Regions from separate parts of the Acidovorax sp. AC410 genome, predicted to be linked through region 3. Evidence: predicted binding sites of a transcription regulator. Region 3 holds the regulator's gene; each other region holds the start of a gene.
The links. Region 3 encodes FNR, which switches genes on or off when oxygen is low (the NO sensors DNR and NnrR bind a similar motif). Its sites were predicted from a motif close to TTGATNNNNATCAA; they were not measured.

Region 1 (3,268 bases), 180 kb from region 3:
CCACCCGTCGGCCCCAGCCCTCCGAAAAAACGCTGTCGTTTGCCGCGCTGTCTCTCTGGCTTGCGTCCCTGGTGCTGACAGGCCTTGCCTTTTACGCCAAGGACGAGAGGACGCTGGGTGTGGCGGTCCTGGCCATGGGCTGGACGTCGCTGCTCATCGGCAACTTGGCATGGTTCGCCAACCCACTGTTCCTTTGGGCCTTCATCCGCCTGCGAAACAACCAGCGGGCGACGGGCCTGGCCTTTCTTGCGCTGTTGCTCTCGCTGGACACCTTCCGCCTGTCCAACTACTGGTCGGACGAAGGAGGCGGTGCGACGACGGTGTATGCCTATGGTTGGGGCGTCGTGCTGTGGATTGCTGCCCTGTGTGTGCTGGTCGCCGCAGCAGGGACGGGCCGGGTGGAGGCCCGCATCGACGCTGGCGACCCCGAGGGGGCGGACGAGTGGGCCCGCCCGATAGGCTTTGCCCTGTGCATCGCCGTGCTGGCGGCCGCGGGATACCTGGCGGTCCGGGACCGCCAGCATGCCAGCAGCGCCGAGCGGGAGCGTTTGTCCGGCCTGGTGTTCAAGCGGGGTCCCGTTTGCGGTGCCGGCGAGCCCGCCGTGCTGCAGCCACTGGGCCACGCCCTCGGGCCGGTGGAGGTCAGACTCCCTGGGGACATGCAGGCCGCAGACGCGCCTGCACTCGAACGGCTCAAGCGCCTGTCGTCTGCCGTGGACGCGTCTCCATTCGATCGGCCCACCAGTCTTTTGCAATGGGGCCTTCCCGTCGTGCGCGTTGCCGGCAGGGACTACTCCTACGCCCAGGTGGGGGAGGACCAGATACTGACCTCTGTTCCCGCATCGGGGCCCGCGGCTGCCATCCTGTCCGTTTCGGTTTTCACGGTGCAAGGCCGGCGCCAGATCGGCGCGAAGCTGGTGGAGCAGGCAACGGGGCGAACGGTGTTCGACCAGGTCTGGGAGCAGGAGGCGGCGGGCCCGAGGTATTGCCCCGATTACTCCGCCTTCCCTGGCGAAGGCCAGCAACCCCGGAAGCTGGTGGCCGAGGCCCTTGGGGTGCATGTGGGGTCTGCCCATGTCCAGGGGCAGGGCGCCCGCCCGACTCGACCTGCGGACAACCGGGCGAACGCGGTCATTGTGAGCAACACCGATGGCTTGGGTTCAACCAGTTCGGGCAGCCCGAAGCCGACCAGGGGCGCTATCTCCCAGGGCGATGCGGCGGGTGCGCGGCGCCTCTGGAGTGGCAACAGGAACTGCCCGGACAACGTCGGCTGGAATGGTGACGGCGTAGCCGGCCAGGCAGCTGTGGGTACAGGGTGGCCCTTCATGGTCGGCGACAAAGCCTTCTATCCAGGCTCGCGCCAGCACCACAACGCCCTGTGTGCAGGGAGCCATGTCTATCTGTTCTCCGGGACTTCGAGCAACGGCATCTACTACCTGGGCCTCGAGAAGAGAAGGCTGCCGGATTTTCAACAGAGCTGGTCAGGCACCGTGGTGATCAAGGACGAATACCTTGCCACGGGCGATGATGTACTGAGAGTCGACACGGTCCATGAAGACGCGGACGGGTTGACGATTGGTTTGGCAAAGGAGCGGACCGGACGGACTGCGGTCGTCAAGGCGCCGCTCAGGCTCTCCCGCTGATCCGCCGCCAGGCGGGTGCAGACCTGTGGCTCTCATGTCCTGAACGCGGCTGGCCGGCGTGCGCTGGCGCCCCTGCATTTCCTTGTCGCAGATCAAGACGCGGCTTGCGGCTGCACGCGAGACTCGGGCCACCATGCGCCCAAAGCCCCGTCCGTTCCTGCCGCCCGTGCGCACCATCGGTCTGATGCAGCCGCTGGCCTGGCTGGCACTGGCCTGGCGCGACATGGTGCGCACCGGCTGGCTCAGCTTTGCACACGGCCTGGCGGTGGCGCTGTTCGGCGGCGCTCTGCTGGCCGTGGCGCACCACCGCTTCTGGCTGCTGGCCGGGGCGCTGTCGGGGTTTCTGGTGGTGGCGCCGGTGCTGGCCACCAGCCTGTATGCGCTGAGCCGGGCGCTGGAGCGTGGCGAGTCCGCCAACCTGGCCCTGGTGCGCCGCACCTGGCTCGACTGGCAGCGCAGCCACCCCGCCAGGTGGGGTGGCCACGGCTACTGGTGCCTGGTGCAGTTCGGCCTGCTGCTGGCGCTGGCGGCCACCGGCTGGGTCGTCACCTCGGCGGCGCTGATCACGCTGCTGGCGCCCGTGCCCATCCTCACACCACTGGATTTCATGCACCACGTGGTGCTCGCGCCCGACAGCCGCCTGTTCGCGCTGTGGCTGGCGCTGGGCAGCCTGCTGGCCGCGCCCATCTTTGCCTCCAGCGTGGTGGCCATGCCGCTGCTGCTGGACCGGCGCGCCACGCTGCGCCAGGCCGTGCTCACGGGCTGGCAGGCGGTGCTGGCCAACCCCTTGCCCATGGCCCTGTGGGCGGCGCTGATCCTGGGCTTCACCTTGCTGGGCCTGGCATCGCTGCTGCTCGGGCTGATCGCGGTGCTGCCCATGCTGGGCCATGCCAGCTGGCACGCCTACCGCGACCTGGTGGATGCCTCGGGCCTGCGGGAGCGCGATGCTGCCGACACGATGGAGCGGCCATGATCTTCGGCTTCACCGAGGCGCAGATCTCGGGCTTCTTCCTCACCTGGGGCATAGGCGCCTTCATCGCCTACATGCTGTTCATCATCGGCCAACTGGCCTGGGAGTCCAAGGCCGGGCGCTTCGGCACTTTCGTGCTGTTCCTGGGGCTGGGCGTGGGCTTCATCGGTTTCATCGCCAAGGTCTTGATCCAGTGGTGGCTGGAGCGGTGAGACCGTTTGCGACAAAGTGGTGATGGCGCGCCTGGCACAACTGGCTCTAACATCCGGGCCATGTCTTCATCCGCGACCACCCCACTGCTCACCCGCGCCGAAACCAGCGCCTATACCGAGACATCCACCCACGCTGACGTGATGGCCTATGTGCAGGGCCTGGCGGCGCTGGGCGATCCGCGCCTGCACATCAGCGACTTCGGCACCTCGCCCGAAGGGCGGCAACTGCCGCTGCTGGTGCTGTCGGCCCAGGGCCACCACACGCCTGAGGCCGCGCAGGCCAGCGGCCTGCCCGTGGTGCTGATCATCTGCGGCATCCATGCCGGCGAGGTGGAGGGCAAGGAGGGCGTGCTCATGCTGGTGCGCAACCTGCTGCGCGGCGACCATGGCGACGAGTTGCTCGCGCGCACCGTGCTGGTGGTGGTGCCGCTGTTCAACCCCGA
Region 2 (3,268 bases), 1.9 Mb from region 3:
GGCCATGCGCTCTGCCAGCTGCGTGCCCGAGGGCCACAGCAGGCCGAACAGCGGCCACAGGGCGGACGAGATGCCCAGCCGCTCGGCCTCGCCCAGGGGGTCGGAGAACTGCTGCTTGTCCAGCAGCGAACGGATGGTGAGGTTGGCGGCGCCGGCGATGGCGACGCTGTCTTGCTTGGTGAGGTAGCCTGGCATGGCTCGGGCGAGAAGCCCGTTGTCAAGGGACCCCAAAAGGTTGGTGGTATGGCCGCCGAGTATGCGCCTTTTGCCGAAACCACGGCGGGCCGCGCCCTCTGCAAGGCCTTTGCCCGGCTGCGCGGTGGCCCCTGGCCGCGTGTGGAATTGACCCAGGTCATTGCTATAGTCGGCGCTTTGACCGAAACACCACCCAAGGACATCCCATGGCCGCTGGCAGCCTTCTAGCCCTGTTGGACGATATCGCCACCATCCTCGACGACGTCGCCCTCATGACCAAGGTGGCGGCCAAGAAGAGTGCCGCCATGGCCGACGACGTGTCGGTCATGACCAAGGTGGCCGCACAGAAGACGGCGGGCGTGCTGGGCGATGACCTGGCGCTCAACGCCCAGCAGGTCACCGGCGTGCGCGCCGACCGCGAGATCCCCGTGGTCTGGGCCGTCGCCAAGGGCTCCATGGTCAACAAGGCCATCCTGGTGCCGGCGGCGCTGCTGATCAGCGCCTTCGCCCCCTGGGCCGTCACACCGCTGTTGATGATCGGCGGCGCCTTCCTGTGCTTCGAGGGCTTCGAGAAGATTGCCCACAAGTTCCTGCACAGCGAGAGCAAGGACGAGGCCGAGCATGAAAGCCGTGCCCAGGCCAATGCCAACCCGGCCGTGGACCTCGTGGCCATGGAAAAGGACAAGATCAAGGGCGCCGTGCGCACCGACTTCATCCTCTCTGCCGAAATCATCGCCATCACCCTGGGCACGGTGGCGACGGCCTCGTTTGCGCAGCAGGTGGCCGTGCTGGTGGGCATCGCCGTCATCATGACAGTGGGGGTGTATGGCCTGGTGGCGGGCATCGTCAAGCTCGACGACCTGGGCCTGTGGCTCAACAACAAGCGCAGCGCGGTGGCCAAGGCCCTGGGCACGGGCATCGTCAATGCGGCGCCCTGGCTCATGAAGTTTCTGTCCATCGCCGGCACGGCCGCCATGTTCCTGGTGGGCGGTGGCATCCTGGTGCATGGCGTGCCGGCCCTGCACCATGCTGTGGAGGGGGCAGGCGCTGCGTCCGCCCTGTGGCCCGTGGGCTGGCTGTGGGCCGTGCTGGTCCCCAACCTGCTCAATGCCGTGGTGGGGATCATTGCTGGCGGCCTGGTGGTGGCCGTGGTGACCGCCGTGCAAAAAATGCGCGGCAAGGGCGCGGCCGCGCACTGAAGTGAAGCACCCCCTGAGGCGCTGCGCGCCTTCACCCCTGTCTCGACTCGCTACGCGATTCGGGAGGGGGACGCCCCCAGCGCGGCGGGGCGTCCCTTGCGCGGGGGCGCTGGCTTAGGCCGCGCCAGTTTCATGCGCCGCAGGTGGCGCACAGATTGTTGATCCAGATCGAAGCCTGGGCGCTGGGTCGGTGGCGCGCCGCGCCAGCGGTGCCGATGGTTGATCTTTGGCAAGGCGCATCGGTGCGCGTGGAGGCCCAATGCATGCACGGGGGTCGTCCCCGTTCAACTGCATCGAACCATCGCTCCCATGAACAACAACAAGCTGCTGAAACTGGCCCTGGTGGCCGCCTGCGCGCTGGCATCCGGCGCCACCATGGCACAAGGCGCACAAGACGCCAACGGCCCCTGGCTGGTGCGCGCCCGCGCCGTGAACCTCGACAGTGCCAACAAGGACGGCACCGGCCTGGGCCTGTCGATCAACGACAAGGCCATCCCTGAAGTCGACGTCTCCTACTTCTTCACCAAGAACATCGCCGCCGAGCTGGTCCTGACCGTGCCGCAGAAGCACGACGTGCGCGCCAGCACGCTGGGCGGCAAGATCGGCACGCTCAAGCACCTGCCGCCCTCGCTGCTGCTGCAATACCACTTCGACGCACCCGGCTTCAAGCCCTATGTGGGCGCGGGCTTGAACTACACGCGCTTTTCCAGCGTCCACCTGCCCGCTGGCGTGGGCATCGACAAGAGCAGCTGGGGCGCGGCCCTGCAGGCCGGGGTGGACATTCCCCTGTCCAGGAACCTGTATTTGAATGTGGATGTGAAGAAGGTCTATATCCAGACCGATGTGTTTACAGGTGGCGTGAAGGCCGGTACCTTCAAGGTCGATCCCGTTCTGTTCGGCATCGGCCTCGGCTACCGGTTCTAAGCGCTTCGGCGGTAGAACGCCAACGACCCAGCCAAGGCCAGCAGCGCACCGCCGCAGCAGCGGTCGAGCCAGAGCACGGCGCGGCGGTGCAGCAGCTGCACCGCCTTGGCGCCCACGATGGCGTAGGCCAGCATCACCGCGAAATCCAGGCCGGCGAACACCACTGCAATGGCTGCGTACTGCGGCCACTGCGGAGCGCCGGCGTCGATGAACTGCGGCAGCAGGGCCGAGCAGAACAGATAGCCCTTGGGATTGGTCACCGCCACCAGGAACGACTTGGCAAAAACGCTGCGGGCAGTCACGCCCCCGGCACCGCCGGCCTGCGACAGGTCCAGCCCGCCCTGCGAGCGCAGCAGGCGCAGGCCGAGCCATGCCAGGTAGGCCGCCCCCACCCATTTGACGACCGAGAACCAGAACTCCGAGGCGGCCAGCAGCGCGCCCAGGCCTAGTGCTACGGCGCCGACCAGCACGAAGTCCGATGCCACCGCGCCCAGCATGCCCGGCACGGAGCGGCGCACGCCATAGCGCGAGCCATTGGCCAGCGCCAGCAGCACCGTGGGCCCGGGCGTGGCAATGGCCACCAGGGCCACCAGCGCAAAGACCAGCAGGGTGGCGGGGTTCATGCCAGCACCGGGCCGCAGCCTTGCGGTTTGTGTACGCGATCGGTTGACGCGGGAAACTTCGCGAGCTTGGATGCGGGCCGGCGTGGGCGCTGCAGCAGCTCACCGCCGCAGTTCGGGCAGATGCCCCCCAGCGGGCCGCCCGCACAGGTGCTGCAGAAGGTGCACTCGAAGGTGCAGATGCGCGCGGCAGTCGTATCAGGGGGCAGGTCTTTGTCGCAGCATTCGCAGCTGGGGCGCATCTGGAGCATGGCGGGGCCTCGGGTGGTCGGTATACCGCCCACTCTATGCGCAGCCGCCTTGCCCGGCAAGGTACAGACAGCTGCTGCC
Region 3 (3,268 bases):
GCATGCCTTCTGGATGGACGATGCCCGCATGGCGGCTGCCCCTGCGGGCATGAAGGGCGCCTTCGAGAACGTGCGCCGCACCTTTGCCACCATGCCGGCCGACACGCTGGTGCAGTTCGGGGCGGGCACCGAAGTGGCGCCGGGCATCCAGTCCGTGGCGGCCTACGGGCACACACCGGGCCACACGCTGTTCGAGCTCAAGTCCGCCGGCCAGAACTTCTTTTACGTGGCCGACCTGACCAATGTGCCGGCCCTCTTCGCACGCAACCCCGACTGGGCCGTGACCTTCGACATGGATGCCGAGGCCGCGCGCAAGGTGCGGCGCGAGGTGTTCCAACGCATCACCGCCAGCAATGCCATGCTGGGGGGCTTTCACTTCCCGTTCCCGGCATTCGGGCGCATGGCGGCATCGGGCAATGGCTATGCCTTCCAGCCCGCAGCCTGAAGCGGCCGTTGGCCGGCGCACCGTGCTGGGCGCCGGGCTGGCGTTGACCACGCTGCACGCCTGGGCCGCCCAGGACGCCGAGGCCGAGGCCCTGCTGCGCAAGGGCGGGGTGGTGGCCGCGTTCCGCCATGCGCTGGCACCTGGCACCTTCGATCCACCGGGGTTTCGCCTGGGCGATTGCGGCACGCAGCGCAACCTCAGCGAAGAAGGGCGCGAGCAGGCGCGGCGCACCGGGGCGTGGTTCAAGGAGCGCCAGCTGCAGCCGGCCAAGGTGCTTTCGAGCCCCTGGTGCCGCTGCATCGACAGTGCCACGCTGGCATTTGCCGCCCCCCAGGTGTGGCCCGCGCTGGGCTCGCCGCGCGGCGCGCCGGAGACCACCGGTGCCGGCCACCTGCGCGAGCTGCGCCAGGCGCTGGTGGCCGCCTCGGCCCGGCGCGGGAGTTTCGAGGCCTGGTTCACCCATATGTTCGTGCTGTCCGATCTGGCCAGCACCAACACCAGTTCGGGCGAGGCGCTGATCCTGCGCGCAGACCGCAGCGGCAAGACCGAGGTGCTGGCCCGCCTGCAGGTCCAGGTCTGAGGGGTTAGTTACACGTCTGCGAGTTGACGATGCGCTTCAAGGCATCGGTGTCGAGGATGCGCACATGGCGCTGCTTGACCTCGACGATGCCGTCCTCGGCGAACTTCGAGAAGGTGCGGCTCACGGTTTCGAGCTTGAGGCCCAGGTAGCTGCCGATTTCTTCGCGCGTCATGCGCAGCACCAGCTCGGACTGCGAGAACCCGCGCGCGTGCAGGCGCTGCACCAGGTTCAGCAGAAAGGCGGCCAGGCGCTCCTCGGCGCGCATGCTGCCCAGCAGCAGCATGACCCCGTGCTCGCGCACGATCTCGCGGCTCATGATCTTGTGCACATGGTGCTGCAGGGCCGTGACCTCGCGCGAGAGCTCCTCGATGCGGTCGAACGGCATCACGCAGACCTCGGCATCCTCCAGGGCCACGGCGTCGCAGGTGTGGTGGTCGTTGACGATGCCGTCCAGGCCGATGATCTCGCCCGCCATCTGAAAGCCCGTCACCTGGTCGCGCCCGTCCTCGGTGGCCACGCAGGTCTTGAAGAAGCCGGTGCGGATGGCGTACAGCGAGGTGAACATCTCGCCGTTGTGGAACAGCGTGCCCCCGCGCTTGATCTTGCGCCGCACGGCCACGATCTCGTCGATGCGCTCCAGCTGCTTCTCGTCCAGGCCCACGGGCATGCACAGCTCGCGCAGGTTGCAGTTGGAGCAGGCGACTTTGATGGCAAGCGGGTTCATGGGCGTGGACGCTGGTTGGATGCGCGGGCGGACCGTGTCCGGGGAGAGGAGCGTGGTGGTGGCTGACATGCATCAAATTGTCGCCACTCTGACTCCGTGAACACTTGATCTACATCAAGGTCGGTGGGCAACGGCTGCGGCAAAGTCCTTACCAAAGAAGGATTTCCCCCAAATGACCGCTGTGACGCCCGAACTTCTGAGCCGTTTCGATGTGCCTGGTCCCCGTTATACCTCTTACCCCACGGCGGACCGTTTTGTAGAAGCCTTTGGCGAAGACGAGTATGTGCTGGCACTGGCCCAGCGCAAGGCGGGCACGCCGGGCAAGGCGCTGCCGCTGTCGCTGTATGTACACATTCCGTTCTGCGAATCGCTGTGCTACTACTGCGCCTGCAACAAGATCATCACCAGGCACCACGACCGGGGCGACGTCTACCTGCGCTACCTGGCGCGCGAGGTGGCGCTGCACACGGCCCACTGCGGCACGGGCCAGATGGTGAGCCAGCTGCACCTGGGCGGGGGCACGCCCACCTTTCTGTCGGACGACAAGCTGCGCGAGCTGATGGCGGTGCTCAGGCGCAGCTTCACGTTTGCGCCGGGCGGCGAATACTCCATCGAGGTGGACCCGCGCACCGTGACCCCCGAGCGCCTGGCGGTGCTGGCCGAGCTCGGGTTCAACCGCCTGAGCTTTGGCGTGCAGGACTTCGATGCCGACGTGCAGAAGGCCGTGCACCGCGTGCAGCCGGCCGGGCAGGTGTTTGCGCTGGTGGAGGCGGCGCGCAGCCTGGGCTTCGAGTCGGTCAACGTGGACCTGATCTATGGCCTGCCGCGGCAGACGCCCGAATCCTTCGACCGCACGCTGGAGCAGGTCAAGCAGTTGCGGCCCGACCGCATTGCGCTGTATGCCTACGCGCACCTGCCCGAGCGCTTCAAGCCGCAGCGGCGCATCGTGCCGGCCGAGCTGCCGGCGGCGCCTTCCAAGGTGGCCATGCTCTCGCGCTCGCTGCAGCAATTCATGGACGCGGGCTATGTGTATGTGGGCATGGACCACTTCGCGCTGCCCACCGATGCGCTGGCCGTGGCCAAGCGCCAGGGGCGGCTGCACCGCAACTTCCAGGGCTACAGCACCCAGCCCGATTGCGACCTGATCGCCCTCGGGGTCTCGGCCATCGGCCGGGTGGGCGCCACCTACAGCCAGAACGCCAAGACCCTGGACGAGTACTACGACCTGCTGGACCAGGGCCGCCTGCCCGTGGTGCGCGGCCTGGCGCTGAACCGCGACGACCTGGTGCGCCGCGCCGTCATCATGGCGCTGATGTGCCAGGGGGAGCTGCTGTTCGAATCCATCGAGGCGGGCTGGCTGATCGACTTCCGGCGCACCTTTGCGGCCGAACTGGAGCAGCTCGAAGGCATGCAGGAGCAGGGCCTGGTCAGCGTGACCCAGGAGGGCATCACCGTTTCGGCCATGGGCTGGTTCTTCGTGCGCGGCATCGCCATGGTGTTCGACCGCTATTTGCAGGCC

Region 1: a site for FNR is predicted at 1,726-1,739, ahead of AC0IZS_RS19080 (DUF2189 domain-containing protein). Genes of this name have one in related genera too.
Region 2: a site for FNR is predicted at 1,553-1,566, ahead of AC0IZS_RS28870 (OmpW/AlkL family protein). Genes of this name have one in related genera too.

What each region holds. Positions count from the first base shown of each region.
Region 1 covers NZ_CEEDCG010000001.1:4,108,588-4,111,855, forward strand. The annotation lists gene AC0IZS_RS19075 (hypothetical protein) at 1-1,643, shown strand, start outside; gene AC0IZS_RS19080 (DUF2189 domain-containing protein) at 1,777-2,616, shown strand; gene AC0IZS_RS19085 (DUF2788 domain-containing protein) at 2,613-2,825, shown strand; gene AC0IZS_RS19090 (M14 family metallopeptidase) at 2,886-3,268, shown strand, end outside.
Region 2 covers NZ_CEEDCG010000001.1:6,218,422-6,221,689, reverse strand. The annotation lists gene AC0IZS_RS28880 (class I SAM-dependent methyltransferase) at 1-195, opposite strand, end outside; gene AC0IZS_RS28875 (DUF808 domain-containing protein) at 402-1,394, shown strand; gene AC0IZS_RS28870 (OmpW/AlkL family protein) at 1,704-2,318, shown strand; gene AC0IZS_RS28865 (LysE family translocator) at 2,315-2,941, opposite strand; gene AC0IZS_RS28860 (DUF1272 domain-containing protein) at 2,938-3,189, opposite strand.
Region 3 covers NZ_CEEDCG010000001.1:4,287,457-4,290,724, forward strand. The annotation lists gene AC0IZS_RS19905 (MBL fold metallo-hydrolase) at 1-445, shown strand, start outside; gene AC0IZS_RS19910 (histidine phosphatase family protein) at 417-1,025, shown strand; gene fnr (fumarate/nitrate reduction transcriptional regulator Fnr) at 1,030-1,749, opposite strand; gene hemN (oxygen-independent coproporphyrinogen III oxidase) at 1,922-3,268, shown strand, end outside.